One region of the Parabacteroides chongii genome, then DNA from elsewhere that is predicted to be linked to it. Evidence: riboswitches for the same ligand, from Rfam matches in the RefSeq annotation. Region 1 holds a riboswitch; each other region holds the start of a gene.
The links. A riboswitch is a leader RNA that binds a small molecule or an ion and turns the genes downstream of it on or off. The one in region 1 is predicted to bind cobalamin.
Positions count from the first base shown of each region.

Region 2: another riboswitch for cobalamin. It lies ahead of P3L47_RS15335 (ABC transporter substrate-binding protein); the one in region 1 lies ahead of P3L47_RS08330 (TonB-dependent receptor plug domain-containing protein).
Region 3: another riboswitch for cobalamin. It lies ahead of P3L47_RS06775 (TonB-dependent receptor plug domain-containing protein); the one in region 1 lies ahead of P3L47_RS08330 (TonB-dependent receptor plug domain-containing protein).

Region 1 covers NZ_CP120849.1:2,219,338-2,224,734, reverse strand. Annotated here, with positions in the region: gene P3L47_RS08330 (TonB-dependent receptor plug domain-containing protein) at 1-1,919, opposite strand, end outside; cobalamin riboswitch at 1,954-2,153, opposite strand; partial or broken gene rhuM (RhuM family protein) at 2,307-2,438, shown strand; gene P3L47_RS08320 (alpha-N-acetylglucosaminidase) at 2,630-4,975, opposite strand; gene P3L47_RS08315 (RagB/SusD family nutrient uptake outer membrane protein) at 5,173-5,397, opposite strand, start outside.
Region 2 covers NZ_CP120849.1:4,107,996-4,113,392, reverse strand. Annotated here, with positions in the region: gene P3L47_RS15345 (ABC transporter ATP-binding protein) at 1-308, opposite strand, end outside; gene P3L47_RS15340 (iron ABC transporter permease) at 311-1,348, opposite strand; gene P3L47_RS15335 (ABC transporter substrate-binding protein) at 1,514-2,674, opposite strand; cobalamin riboswitch at 2,724-2,926, opposite strand; gene cobI (precorrin-2 C(20)-methyltransferase) at 2,995-3,693, shown strand; gene P3L47_RS15325 (hypothetical protein) at 3,782-4,234, opposite strand; gene P3L47_RS15320 (formate--tetrahydrofolate ligase) at 4,627-5,397, shown strand, end outside.
Region 3 covers NZ_CP120849.1:1,786,596-1,791,992, reverse strand. Annotated here, with positions in the region: gene P3L47_RS06780 (TonB-dependent receptor) at 1-1,513, shown strand, start outside; cobalamin riboswitch at 1,586-1,784, shown strand; gene P3L47_RS06775 (TonB-dependent receptor plug domain-containing protein) at 1,915-3,975, shown strand; gene P3L47_RS06770 (sirohydrochlorin cobaltochelatase) at 4,003-5,157, shown strand; gene P3L47_RS06765 (family 20 glycosylhydrolase) at 5,232-5,397, opposite strand, start outside.

The DNA.
Region 1 (5,397 bases):
CCGACATTTATAATATCAAACTGCAACCGCAAAGAACAGGAAGCAAAAGTAAACGATCGATTCAGCGAAATCGTTTGTTCCGCATAACGATCTATCAGATTCCTTCCTATATTTTGGGGACTTGCATAGCGGTCTCCTACCACGGTCAATAAATAAGACACATTGACCCAGGGCATTTGGAATGCCACAGATACATTTCCTGAATGCCGTGGAGTATAAGGTATTTGATCCCGATAATTCTTCTCAGTCCCGTCTGTTATATCTATCGCATGTTGCCAGGAATAAGAAGCTTGTCCGGATAAAGAAATATTTTTCCATAAAGGAACCTCTGCCGACAAGTTGACATCAATTCCCCCGATTGAAACTTCCCCCATATTCATCATTTTCCAGATGAACATAGTCGGTATGGCAACGATCTTATCACTCACACGATTATAATAACCATCCACAAATGCATTCAGATAATTAATAAAAGGTAACGAACCACTCCAGGTCATTCCCAGGTTATATTGAGTTGCACGCTCCGGTTTCAAATTGGTATTTCCCATCCGCAGATAATACAGGTCATTAAAAGTCGGAACACGGAATATATCTTTATAAGAAGCTCGTAAACGGAAATTATATTCAGGCATAACCCTCCATGATAAACTGACTGCCGGTGATAATCGTTTACGGTCAGACGGCTTGTCGCCTCTTTCTACTTTCTCGGTTATATAAGTTCCCAATAAACTGGCTGTAGCAGTCAATCTTGTATCTTTATATTGGGCGGCCAAAGCCGTTAAAGAAGTATATCTTTTTGGGAAAGGACATTCCGGAATGGTATTATCCAATGTATTGATGAAATAATCTTCAGCCAAAGAAAACGAAAGATGATCTGTCAGCGAATATAAACCGGATACGGAAAGATAATATTCCTTTTGTGTATACCGGTCATCCTGTCTTCCCGACTCATACTTATTATCAACATCCAAATGGCGCATCCAGGAGTAATTATATTTGGCCTGTGCCTGCAAAGCGAACTTTTCAGTTATACGATTCTCATAACGAGCTTGTGCAAAGGCATTCCGATCCCACAAGCGTTCACCTGAATAATCATTGTAGAGAATTACAGACCCTGGCAGTCCTCTGTGGGAATCAAAATAATATCCTTTCATCGACAGCGTACCGGCTTTTCCCAAATCACCTGCAAAATTAAGTTCTGTACGCCAGGATTCGATATCACTGTTATTTCTTTTCTTCTTTTCTACCAAGTCACCGTTCACTAAGGTAAACGGATAATTACCATCAGCCCGCAAATAATCGCCATGCCAGGAGGCATACCATTTTTTACCGAACTTCTGCTCATAACGTAAATAAGGATTCACGAGACCGAATGACCCCGCTTTCAATTGAGCTTTCAAATGGAAAGGAGAAGATGTAAAGTCCGGAGAACTAGTCTTCACACTCAACGCCCCCGCCGATGCATACATCCGGGCTGTCTGGAAAATATCGTCGGTCTGTCCGATCGAAAGTGAAACCATTTCTACATTATCCAGTGAGAAGCGGCTGATATCGACCTGTCCGCTCTGGGCATCCGTTATCGTCACGCCATCATAGCTGACGGCTGTATGTTGTGCACCCAGGCTGCGCACAGAAACAGTCTTCAGTCCTCCTATCCCACCGTAATCCTTTACGGTAGCACCGGAGAAACGTTTTACCGCTTCCGACAAGTCCTGTATCCCCAACCGTTCGATGCCGGCACGATCCATCACCTGCAAAGGAGCCGCTTCGCGGGTAGTGGACGGACGCGCCTTCTCCACCACTTCGACACCTTTCAGCTGGTGATAAGCAGTCGTATCAATTGTCTGTGCATACACAGCAGGCACACACAGAAGTATACCAAACAGGCATACAATCATTTTAACATATAATGTTCGCATATCTTCAGGTCTATCAATACCTTACCCGAGGTATCGCATCAACAGAATGATGGCAGGTTTTCTGGCTCGTTCTCCCATGATCGGCCGCCTTCCCAACTTTGCAGTCAGTGGCAACAAGATTTGCCGGGGTTACAGAACTTACAGCTACGGGTACAGTTCCGGATTCGCACCGGATTCCCTTTTACTAACGGATAGTGGAAACTAAGCCGTTACACCATAATTCGATGGCAAAAGTACTAAATATATCGGAAATCCCTATTATCCGACCTGCCACTTTTCTATAATTGTGGGTCTGGGCACTAATCAATATCCGCCTTCTTTTCTGACTGATTATCGAAATGTTTATCGTACTTTTACATTAAACATCTGATTTACCTGTAAATAATAAAAATTCGAGTAGTTCGTCAGGAAGGTAATAGAAAGGTTAATCGATACATTGATTTTTACTACCTTGCCATGATCATTTCGGTCGGTTACAGGGTTTCTTGCAAAAGAGGTGTACAGTTCAGGCAATGGGCAATAAAATAATAATAGAGATTAAACAAATATATGTAATTATTCTTTACGGAAGATATTTAATCTGGATTATTTTTTTACATGACACGCTACGCTTCAACTATGGTCACCCACCCTCCCTACCCTCTGTCTACTGTTAACTGCTCTGTCAGTAGCAACAATATTTACCGAATCTATAGAACTGCATTGATTTTTTACTCTGTAAGCAGCGCTGGAACTCCATCCATCATCTTGAATTTCGGGATATTCAAAGGGACTTCAAATTCACCAGCATATTTTTCGTAAAGAGATTTTGCAACAACAACCGGGTCTTCAGCACTTATATGAGCAGGAAAAACAGTTGTCTCCCTCGTCCAATCTTCTTGTAACCGTAAGAGATCATCCGTATAATGACGACTATCCCATTTCGTACCGTCAGCTAATGATTTGTCTATCGAGTTATAAAAATGTCTCCATCTACGCCCGTAATAATCACGCATCATTCCTGACCATTGTTTAGCTGCATAATCATTAAGTTCACCATCAAATGCCCAAACTGAAATAATTTTACGGGCATTCCATTCATATTGTTTTTTCTCATCTTGTGTGTGTCCCCAGCGTTTTGCTCTTTCAAGCCATGCCCCCAACAAAAACTCTGAATTAGTAGCCAATTGCCGATCGATATCGTTTATTAATTCATCCATCTTTTCATAAGCAGCTTTCAAAGCATCTCGATCTTTATTTAGATAGGCTGTAATAAGTTTTCCATAATAAAGAGGCGCTAATAAACCTAATGCATGCCGTGTCACGTTCACAATATCGAATTGATAAGTTTTCTCTTTACCTACTTCATCTGAGATATCTAAAAAAGATTTCCAAATCAATGCGAAAGTCTTATCAGGTTTTGCAGCCTTATAAGTAAATGACGGTTGGGCCTGTAGGATATTTCCATGATTCTGATTCTGCTGATAAACTGTTTGATGTAATTTACCCCAAACTTCCCGAGCTTTAAGAAAGTCTTTCCCATAACGCCGTTTAACAAATCCACTAAGCCACTCCGTGATATCAGGAATGGAAGTACGCCAAATCATATCCGATTGAAACTCGTCAATAACAGGATTATAGCAAAGACCTTCCATAGCATATCCAATTCCAGCCATATTACCCGAAGCTTTCCCTCGCTGTTCAAGGGCTTTACGCAGATCCGCGGCCATAATGTCAAGCCCTCCATGTAAACTAACCTGTCCTCCGAAATTCTGGATAATACACCAAATCCACGGTTGACCGAAAAAGGCATTTTCAAATTTAGGCCAGCCCGGCGTCACATCGCAATATAAGTCAAGAATCAGTAATTTACCCTGTGGAACACTCCGGAAGAACGCCTCGGCTTGCGATGCTTGCCAAAACTCCGTATTAAAATGAACGAAAGGCCAACTTTGCAACATCCAAACAGCTTCGGAATCGACAGACTGCATAGATTGATAGATAGATGATCCCATTTTGCGTATAAATTCGGGATCATTATTCTCGGGCGGCATTTCAATAAATGGATCCGAAGCATAAAGATGATTAGTTCCGAAAAGTTTCGTTTGCTCTTCGAGAAATATTTTTCCAATTTCAATAAAATACGGATCAGCAGGATCAACAAAATAAGTCGGTTCAAAATTAACCCATGGAGATAGTTTGACCAGCTTAGCATTTTTATCAACGTCTTTCAATTTACGCGGGACGTGTCCACTAAATCCCTGTAAAACGGGGGTCATTCCAAGTTCACGTTCCCGTTTGAGAATTTTCTTTTGAAGTTCAATATGATCATCGATCCACGAATTAGGAAGCGGTCCTGCCCAGCGGTCGAGACACCCCATCCAACCAAATGGCAAATAACCGGGTCCAACATAGAAATCCTGCATCTGTTCCTCTGATAAACCTAGACGTTTTCCAACATTCCGCCAAATACCTTCCTGACCAGTCACCGCTAAAGGAACATTAATACCGTAAAGAGCCATCAGATCAATCATCCATTCCCAATCGTTCCAATCCCACCATGCCAATGTATAAGCAAATGTGCAATAATTAAAATAATAACGGTATTGATACAGAGATACAATCCTTACGACTTCTGCTATTTGGGGTAACAGATCTGGTATGTTCAGTTGTCGATCACGAAAAGTGATCTGACAATGACAGTAATGTTTCAAATACCAGTTTAGTCCCGAAGCCATCGAAACGCCGTTGTTGCCACGAATCACGAGGATTTCATCATCACTTTGCAGTTCGAAAACATCTAAATCATTATCAGAAGGAATTTCTTCAAACCGAACTTTGTCTACAAGTTCTGGAACAACTCTTTTCAGAAGATTATCCGCTGCCACGACAGAATCACTTGTATGCAGACTATGCCCGGACACACAACTACTAGTCGTAAACATTGTAAAACTCGAAAAAGCACTAAGAGCTCCAATACATGTAATGCTTTTTGTCAAAAAATCCCGTCGAGAAAGATGATAACCATCATAATAAAGTCTATTTTTCGTTTTGGTTATTATTTTTTTCTTTTCCATATATGAAATATTATGGTTGTTCAATAATCTTATAAATATCAAACAGGAACTGTGGCAAAAGTACATTCTTTTATGGCGGAATCGACCCACCATTTCACCCCGAATATTGTATATCAACGTTGTACACAAGTACAAGAGAACAGAATGATCACTTTTGACACAGCTTCCTTTTATAAAAACTAAAAGATCTCTACTTTTTAGTTTCCATCATTGGTGGCACCATTTTCCCATCCTGGATTCTGACCGAGATTCGGATTTAGATTTAATGCTGCTCTAGGAATAGGATATAAATATTGCTTTGATCCCCAAACTTTAAGATGATCTTCATTGGTACGCCATGCCAAATAGTATCCTACGCCATCACCTGCAGGATGAACCTGTAACAAAGGTGAATCAGGATTTGTACTTACCGCAACTTTATA
Region 2 (5,397 bases), 1.9 Mb from region 1:
AGTTCCCGGACAGTCATGTTACGGATCTCACACTTATCTGTCAGTACCACTCCCACTATAGTGCTAAGCTCCTTGTCACTATAGTCCTGTATATCGCGGGACAGTAGTGCTATTTCGCCGGATATACGAGGCTGGAAAGCGGACAGGGTACGTAATAAAGTAGACTTCCCGACGCCATTGGCTCCCAATAGGCAGGTTAATTCGCCACTGTAGATTGTTGTCGTTATATGGCTAGCTACCAGCTTTGTATCATTCTTGGAATGATAGCCGATAGAGAGATCGTTTATCTGAATAGTTGCCTCTTTCATACTCATTCGTTCAGTTCGTTTTTACGTCTGCGGAATAATACGGAAGCAACGACCGGAGCACCGACCAATGCGGTTACCGAGTTGACCGGCAAAGCTCCCTCGAATCCCGGCATACGTGCAATCAGGTTACAAGCCAATGCCAGGGCTGCCCCCACAAATAAGACACCGGGCATCAATATGCGATGATCGGATGTCTGGAAAATGGCACGGCAAAGGTGAGGAACAGCAAGTCCCAGAAAGACGATCGGACCACAGTAAGCGGTCACGATAGCAGTCAATACACCGGCAGAGGTGATAACGAGTAGGCGTGCCCGTTTGATATTCAGTCCCAGGTTACGGGCATAACCGTCGCCGAGAAGCATCAGGTTTAATGTCTTTATTAATAGGAACGAAAGGGGGATCAGGATAGCCATAATCGCCACGAAAAGCATCATCTGATTACCGGAGACACGTGAGAAACTTCCCAGCCCCCAGATTACATAAGCACGGATATCTTCTTCCACACTAAAGAATTTCAACACACCTATCACAGCATTTGCCACATAGCCGATCATCACTCCGATAATCAATAGCGTCACATTCCCTTTTACCTTCTGCGAGACATAAACGATCAGTGCCATGACAGATAAGGAACCGACTATGGCCGCAATAGATAAGGCAATCTCCCCCATAAAGCCCAGCTTACTCAACGCCACGCCACCCAGGCTTCCGCTCAGTAAGACAACGAAGGCGACTCCCATACTTGCACCGGAGCTAATCCCCAACACAGAAGGTCCCGCCAAAGGGTTACGGAATACGGTTTGCATCTGAAGCCCGCTGATTGCCAATCCGGCTCCGGCAACCAAAGCCGTCAAAGCCTGCGGGAAACGTGATTTCCAAATAATATTCTGCCAGGTGACCGGTTCGTCACCATTGCCGCAGATGATATTCCAAACCGAATGGAAGGGAATGGATACCGATCCCAGCACCAGGTTCAGAAACAGCAGAACCACGATGGAGACAAAGATCAGAAACATCAGAAGAGAGTTTGAGTATTTCATTCTATTGTTATTTTAATCGTTCTTTTGCTCACGTCGCATGAGCGCTTCGGCTCATGTTGTATGAGCCGAGGCCCGCAGGTTGCATGAGCCGAGGCGCTCACGATGTGTGAGACGGGGCGCTCATGCTGCATGCATCGGTCGGCGCAGGCTGTCTGCGCAAAAAAACTATTTAAGCAAATCATAATAGGCAGGAGTATGGTTGGGTAACAGGCTCGGATGAAAGATATGCAGTAGGTCGGCCAGCAGCACTTCCGGCTCGGTCGGCATACTTTCGTAAAAAGGTTTCTCCCGCATATTACAGTAGATCACTCCTTTTTCCTTGAAGGCACGGAAGTCTGCATAACGGGGATCCTGATCTTTCAGTGATTTATAAGTATATGTTCCCGGATAGCTGTTTACGATACGCCAGTAATCGGCTTCATCCGCCTGGTTATAAACCGTCTCGAAGTCGAGTGTCACACCGCCGGAGCGATCGTCGTCTTTCAAAAAGTAATCAGCGCCGGCATCTTTGAAAAGCTGTGCAAGGAAGCTCTTCCCTCCTACCGCATACCAGTTACCACCATGTATTTCGCCACTGAACACGATAGGACGTCTCTGCACTTTACCTTCGGCAGTCAGCTCTTTCAGTTCGTTGTAGCGGTTTTCTATAGCTGAGAATTTATCATTGGCTTCCTGCTCCATCCCAAGTAACAGACCGACAAACTTAATCCATTCAGCCTGTCCCAGCGGTGTCATTTCTTTATATCCCAGATGAGGAATCAGAGGGATACCGACATCTTTCATCGTCTCGTATCCGCCACGTTTAAAGGGAGAGATCAGGATCAGGTCGGGATTGATACTCATAATCACCTCATTATCGAAATTACCTTCGATCCCGATCTTCGCTGTCTTTCCTTCCTTCAACTGTTCATTGATAGTCTTATTAAACAGATGGCGCGTACTCGTGATACCGACCACCTTATCCTCCGCTCCCAACTTAATGAAATTGGAGAGCTGCAGGGAGGTCATACAAATGGCACTGCGCACAGGTGTTTCGATCACCGTATAATCAGCAGGAAGACCTTCCGGCTTCGTCCCGCGGGGAACCAATGCATACAGGAAATGCGTGCTTTCTTCATTCTGCGGGTCATGTATATCTACCAGGACATAACCGTCGGCATAGGTCAACTGAAAACCTTCGGCATATTCAGGTTTAACCTGGACCATCCTATCCGTCGTAATCGTTTGTTGCGACGATGCATTCTCTTTCTCCTGCTGATTTCCTTTCGATGCGCACGATGTAGCCATTAACGCTAACAGGCAGCCACCGACTAAATACTTATTCATATTCTATTTGTTTTTATCCGACACAAACCGTCCAAACCCACGAGGACAATCGTTATGCAAAAAAATGGCAGGTCTTCTGACTTACTTCCATCCCGAATGCCTTCCCGATCGCAAAGACCAGTGGCAAAAGGTATTATCAGGATGTTTATAAAGCTTCACAGCAGCGTGGACTGTCCGGGATTTACACCCGGTTCCCTTTTAATCTGTCTCCATGGACAGGAGTTTTACAGAACCGATTTCGAGCGCAAAAGTAATAAGAAGTTTGCAACTTTACACTATTTTCAGCACATTTGCATCCCAAATAAAAGAACAAGAATAAAATGACTTATCCGATCAGTTTTGTATCATTAGGTCCCGGCGAACCGGAACTTATCACGGTGAAAGGTCTCCGCCAACTCCAGAAAGCAGATATTATCTACTGTCCCGCCACCCGCAACAGACAACGCGAGAGCATTTCACGTGCCGCTGATATCGTACGCGCCCTGGAGATAAATGAAACGGCTATCCACTGCTTTATACTCCCCATGAGCAAAGACCGTACGGAGGCCTGGAAAGTCTACGATACCCTCTACAACGAAGCTGCAACCCAATATGTGGAAGGCAAACAGATCGTTATCGTTGCCGAAGGCGATGCCGGATTTTATTCGTCCATACAATACCTATACGATAAATTTACAGGTGCAGGGATTGCCGTACAACGCATTGCCGGTATTCCGGCTTTCATTGCTGCCGGAGCTTTGGCAGGCTTGCATATCGTCAAACAGGAAGAGCAAATCGTTGTCATTCCCGGTACACCTTCTGCCGCAGAACTGAGCGAAAAGATAAACGCCGGATATGTTATCGTCATCATGAAACTGTCACAATGCGTAGATGCCGTACACGAATGTATCCGCAAGCATCCGCAGACACAGTTCCATTACTTTGAAAATGTGGGGACAGAGAAAGAATATTACACGTCCGACAGAAAAGTCATAGCTGATAAAGTGTACCCCTATTTCTCACTGATGATCATACAATAATCCCCTCCATAATCCGGAGGCTTGACAGCATCCGGAAATGAAGGGGATATTCACAGATACGATCTATTCCGATATTGTTTTGCAAAAACTAGGCAGATTCTATAATACCGCTCAGGCGGTTCATATGATAGCGAAGCGACTGAACCGACTCCCAGTTCTGGTGTCCCGACTTGCACAACTCCCGTGCACTTACCAACACCCCTGAAATATGACAGCTGATCTCCTCTATCTTTTTATTCGTTTCAGTATAAAGAGACTCCACTTCTTCCGGTGAATAGATGGAAGCCGACTGCGCCAGCGATTCAAGCAGATTCATCTGATAAATTCCAGCCTTTGGGATCAAGTTACAGACGGCATAGTGATGAAGATCCTGAATTTCTTTCTGTTTGGTGGTATCCCAACCAACATTACTTGTACTTACCGAAGGACTCATCTTCGAAAACATACGGATCCCCAAACAATCTGCAATTGTTCTTAACCATGATCCTGTTTCTGCTTCTCTTGCGGCTACCCCTGCCATACTAAATCTCATTGTTGTCATAATCAAATCTCCTTAATTACATAAACCGAAGTTTTTAAAATTGTTATACACTTTCTTTTTATCACCATAAACTTGCTGTCAGCTTCATTTTGTTATCGTGACAATGCAAAATTAGACAAATTATCATATACAGCAATCTTTAATCCATATTTTAAAATACTTTAAGACAGAAGCTGTCTAAATGCGCCGATATTGTCAACTGAAGATTACAAATAACACGAAAAACGCGAACTTTACTTACCAAACAGTCATTTTTACTCTATTTTTAGTAACTTTTATCAATATAACACAAATAACACGTAGTTATCCAGCTTCACAACCTTTCATACTATCATTTTGTTATTTAATTAAAAATAATATACTTTTGTTGCCTCTTAAACTTACATAAGCACATGAAATCGGATATAGAAATTGCAAGAGAAGTCTCCCTTCGTAAAATAAAGGAAGTAGCCACAGGTTTGGGTATTCCGCGCGAAGAAGTACAAAACTATGGTCGGTATATCGCCAAAGTGCCCCTTCATCTGATCGATGAAGAGAAAATCAAAGAACATAACCTGATCCTGGTAACGGCCATTACGCCTACCAAAGCTGGTATTGGTAAAACAACCGTATCTATCGGCCTGGCCCTGGGACTGAACAAGATCGGAAAAAAAGCAGTTGCCGCCCTGCGTGAACCCTCACTGGGTCCATGCTTCGGTATGAAAGGTGGAGCAGCCGGCGGCGGATACGCACAGGTCCTGCCGATGGAGAACATCAACTTGCATTTCACCGGCGATTTCCACGCCGTTACTTCCGCTCATAATATGATCACAGCGTTGCTGGACAATTATATCTATCAGACCCGCCATACCTGCGAAGGTCTGAAAGAGATCAAATGGAAACGTGTACTCGATGTAAACGACCGTAGCCTGCGTAACATCGTATCCGGTCTGGGCGGCTCAGCCAACGGCGTGCCTACAGAAACCGGATTCGACATCACTCCTGCTTCCGAAATGATGGCAATCCTTTGCCTGGCTACCGATTTGGAAGACTTGAAGCGCCGCATCGGTAATATCCTGCTGGGATATACCTACGACGACCAACCGTTCACAGTCAACGACTTGGGTGTAGCAGGAGCAATCACCGTATTGCTGAAAGACGCCCTGCTGCCCAACCTCGTACAG
Region 3 (5,397 bases), 430 kb from region 1:
CGGTAAATTTTCATCTTATACTTCATACCAGCGTAGGGAAGCGGATAACTGGCAAGTGAATGATCTCGACGAAAACGGTTATAAAACAGGCCGCCCGATGTCTACCGGATTCCTCTCCGACAATATCAGCCAACGTTTTGCTTACAATGCAACCGACCGCTTATCTTTCTACGTACGTGGTAATTACTATGACTATAACACACGCCGACCGGAAACAGCTACGTATTTTAAGAAAGGAAAAAAGAAAGACGAAAACGGCAACCCGATCTATGAAGAGACACAGGCCTATACCTATAACATGGCGCATGAAACCTACACCTATGGTGCCGGTGCCAAATATATGATCAACAAATCCGCTTACATCGATGCCGACTTCTTTGCCGACAATTACACCTCAAAATATGACTATTTCCTCAAAACCGGTGATTTCAAGCGAGGCGATAAAGAAACCCGTAAAGAAACGACTTATTACGATGCAACCGTAAAAGGTATTTTCAAACCTAACACGTGGAATAAAGTATCCACAGGTATCGAGTATATCAATGAAAACTTCAGAAGCCAATCGGATAACATCAGCTTCAAGAGCATGTACACGATTGCACTTTTTGCACAGGATGAAATTACGATACTAAGAAACCTACAGGCAGTCTTGGGCGTGCGCTATCTCTACAATGAGAATTTTAAAAACTATGCCACTCCGAATGTCGCCCTTATGTACAAACTCAAAGGATTTAATTTCCGTGCATCGTACGCAACAGGCTTCCGTTCGCCTACATTGTCCCAACTATACGCAACGGACGAGTCGAAAACTTCAAACCGTTATACGGTTGGAAACCCCGACCTGAAACCGGAAAAGAGTAATTTCTTTTCACTGAACGGCGAATATACATGCTCACGTTTTTCAATATCGGCCACCGGATTCTACAACGATATTAAAGACATGATCGATTACCGCGTATTAAGCGATGAAGAGATTCACCAGATGGGACTGGATGAGCTGCATGAGAAATTCTCTACCATCCGCCAGCGCGACAATGTGAACCGGGCTAAAATCAAAGGGATCAGTGTAAACGCAAATATCTACGCAGGAGCCGGATTCACCGTAGGCGGAGGTTATATCTACACAGACAGCGAAGCAAAGACATTGGAACACGACAGCAAAACCGGAGCTGATATTGTCGTAATTACCCCTGTCGATAAAAGCGTAAAGAATGCTGCCAATATACATGCGCGTTGGGATCATGACTGGAACAACTACCACCTGAATGTAAACCTGAGCGGACATATCCAGGGCGAACGCTATTCCAGCACATACGGCTACGCCCCAAAATACCAGCAATGGGATTTGAACACCCGCCACTCATTCAACCTGGACGCATTTATCCTGGAACCGGGAATCGGTATCGAAAACTTATTTAACAACCGCGACGACCGCCCCTGGAACAGTAATTTCTCCACGATAAACCCCGGACGGGCTGTTTACATTAGTCTGGCTGTGAAATTTAAAAAGTAAAACAAATAGAAATCAAGGACATAGATACTACATTTTTTTAGTAAAAGAATCATATAATAAAATAATGTAGTATCTTTGCACTCGTGATTTAGTAATCGGTTTGTTTCGCAGACTGATTCAAGGGAATCCGGTGTAAATCCGGAGCTGTACCTGCAGCTGTAAATCCTCATTATGTTGGTTAGAAGTTCTAATGCCACTGTTTCAATAATCGAAATGGGAAGGTTTCTAACCAGAGGAAAGCCAGAATACCTGCTAAATTTATTTATAATAAACACCAAGCTTCCAGGTTCAGAAGTCTGTGTCCATTCGATTATACGTTCACCCACGTAAAAGCTTTTGTGACATTTCTTTTAAAAAAGAGAAACTTGATGTTTTATTTATTAAACTAAATAAAACACGATATGAAGTATCTGCTATCGGCTTTCATTCTACTATGTAGCATGCAATCTGCCTATGCGCAAAGTATCCTGAGTAAAGACGGGAAAGAACTGACGGTACAGTTGGACGAAGTCGTCATAACCGGTACCGGCACCGAGCATTATCTGAAAGATGCCCCCGTACAGACAGAGGTCATTACCAGCAAAGCGCTGGAACAATACCAGGCCCGCAGCATGGAAGACCTGCTGGGCGGCCTTTGCCCTTCGCTAACCTTCAATGAAGGCGATATGGGCGGACACTTGCAGATGAATGGTCTTGACAACGACTATATTCTGATCCTTATAAACGGAAAACGCATGAACGGGGATGTAGGCGGCCAGAAGGATCTGAACCGGATCAATATTGCCGACATCGAACGCGTCGAGATTGTAAAAGGGGCCTCTTCTTCTTTATATGGAAGCGACGCCATCGCAGGTGTCATCAACATTATCACCAAACGAAACAGGGAAGCGGTGAACGTCTCCAACACAACCCGTGTCGGTGAATATGGAGACATCCGCCAGAACAATACGGTCGGCATTCAAATCGGCAAGCTAAATTCGACTACTTCTTTCAGCTACAAGCATACGGACGGATGGAGAAACACAGACAAGGAATGGGACCAGCACCAGCTCAAGTCCGGTTCAGTCAGCAAGACAGTCAACCGTTCCGATAATTATACAATCAACGAATTTCTGTCATATAAGGTCAACGACAAACTGGAACTGACAGCTGAAGGTTCACATTACGAACGTTGGATGTACCGTACGTTCGGAGCCTATAAATATTATCCTTACAATTATTATTATCGAAACTATACATTCGCAGGAGGAGCCAAATGGAATATGAAAGGACGGAACTATCTGGCTTTTGATGTCGATTACGGCCGGTTCGGCTATTTCTACGACTACACGCACAATGCTTATACCGACTATTTCATCGACGGTAAGCGCGTGACCTTCTACGCCGGACAACGCCTCAAACAAAAGATACAAAAGCAACTGACCGGACAGGCAAAAGGCGTTTTCTATTTCGGTGATAACCATACGTTGAATACCGGTTTGGAATATCTGTGGGAAAACCTCGAATCGCCGCATCATATGGACAACCGCACCTCAGCCTCCGTCTATACGCTTTCTGCCTATGCACAAGACGAATGGCTCCTGACAGACCGCTTCATCGTGACAGCCGGCCTGCGAGGAGTATATCATAAAGAGTTCGCAGCCAAGCTAACCCCCAAAGTGTCCGCTCTCTATAAACTGAACGACTTCAACCTGCGCGGAACCTGGTCGCTCGGCTTCAAAGCCCCCACCACGCAGGAGCTATATTACGACTATATCGGCACCATGATGGGCAAATTAAAAGCCTATTACGGCAACAGCGACCTGAAGCCGCAGACCTCGCAATATGTTTCGCTGGGTGCTGAATACATCATCAATAAGTTTCAAATCAGCGTTACGGGTTATCATAACGCAATCCGTAACATGATTGCCCTGACTACAGTCCCGACCTCTGCCGAAAACAAGCTACAGGAAGTAGAGGAAACAAAGCAATACAAGAACCTGTCGAAAGCCAGAGTGTACGGCGCCGACATCTCATTTACCTACAACATCACCAAGGCTCTTTCCCTGGGTGGCGGATACAGCTACACCGACGCAAAGGCATTGTATGTAGAAGATGAATACGACACGCGCTACATGCAATATATCCCCATCGACGCCACTTCCCATCACAATGCTACGCTCAACGCGACCTGGAAGCATACCTGGAAGCGTTATCGACTGGGCATCGGGGTATACGGAAAATATCAGTCCAAGCGCTTCTATATGTCGGACAATAATGCAGACGGATACAACATCTGGCGCATCAACACAAGCCACTCTTTCCTGAAACTCAAACATTGGGACCTGACGGGAAATGTCGGTGTAGACAATATCTTCAATTATATCGACCGCACTCCTTTCGGACGCAATCGTGGAACGACCAGCCCCGGACGCAATTTCTATGCATCCATCACGGTGAAATTCCACAACAAGAACAAATAGGTCAACATCTTTTTAAATTTTATAAGTATGAACAAGTTTAAGTATTGCCTTATGGCAGCCGCTTTAATGACGGCAACAAGCGTAGGATTCACTTCTTGTAGTGACGACGACGATGTGGAAAGCACACAGAACCCCGCCGAAGAGTATGTAAAATCAGTAAAAAGCAAGGATACAGCTATCCTTCTCTGCTCTTTCGGAAGTACCTACAACGAAGCAACTCACATCTACGACGATATTGTTGATGAATTTAAGGCCGCTTTCCCCGATGCAGACGTTTATCTGTCTTTCTCTTCAAACACTTGCATCGGCCGTCTGGAAGCTACACGCGACAGCGCTTTCTACCACGTAGATACTTGGTTGAATGCCTTCGCCGAAGCCGGATACCCGAAAATTGCCGTACAGTCTCTGCACGTTATCCCGGGTGAAGAATATCTTGCCGTTATGAACGGTACTGTAAAAAAGGACTTCATGATACGCGACTATCCCAGTGTAAACGTCCTGAGAAGCGCCAACCTGCTTTCTACTGACGATGACACGGAGGCAGTTGCAACGACTTTGTACAACCATTACAAAACATCATTAGCAGACAAGCATAATGTCTTATTATTGATGGGACATGGTAATCCGGACGACAACTACAATGCCAACCAAAAATATGTTGACACCGAAGAAGCCATGCAGGCCAAAACGGAATTTGACAACGTATTCGTAGGTACTGTTGACTATGGTAAGATGTTGTTCTGGCCGTTGAACGAAGAAACTGGACAGCCTTTGGATACTCCCAACCCGGAATGTATCTACTCTAAGTTGATGAACTATTGCAAAACAAACAATCTGAAACCGGAAGAAGTAACCGTATTCCTGGCTCCGTTCATGTCTATCGCCGGTGACCACGCTCACAACGACCTTTGGGGTCTGGAAGAAGGTGAAGACTCAAGCAATGCCGCTCCTCAGTCGGACAGCTGCTGGCGTCTGAAACTGCAAAACATGGGCTTCAAGGTAGACCAGACTGAAACGCACCCGAGTGATCAGGCTGATGCCGACCACGGTATCGAAAACGGATGTAACATCAAAGCTCTGGGTGACTTCCCCGAAATCCGTCAGATCTGGATCAACCACCTGAAAGAAAACTGGAACAATCCGGATGCATGGCAAAACGGTGAAGATTATCAACCGGAATAAAGACAAAAACGAAAAGCAGGATAATTATTCCTGCTTTTCGTTTTTATAATATATATCTATGCCCCTTCTGCTCCTTACTTACAATAGTTCAGCACCTCTACATTCTTAATCGTACTCTTGAAATCACCTGTTTTCTCTAAAGGAAAGACCAATGTCCGTACATAACTCATAGAATCTTTTCCACCATTAAAGAAACGTTTCTGAATATTCAGTTCTTCTTTCAGGTCTCCGTTAATATAC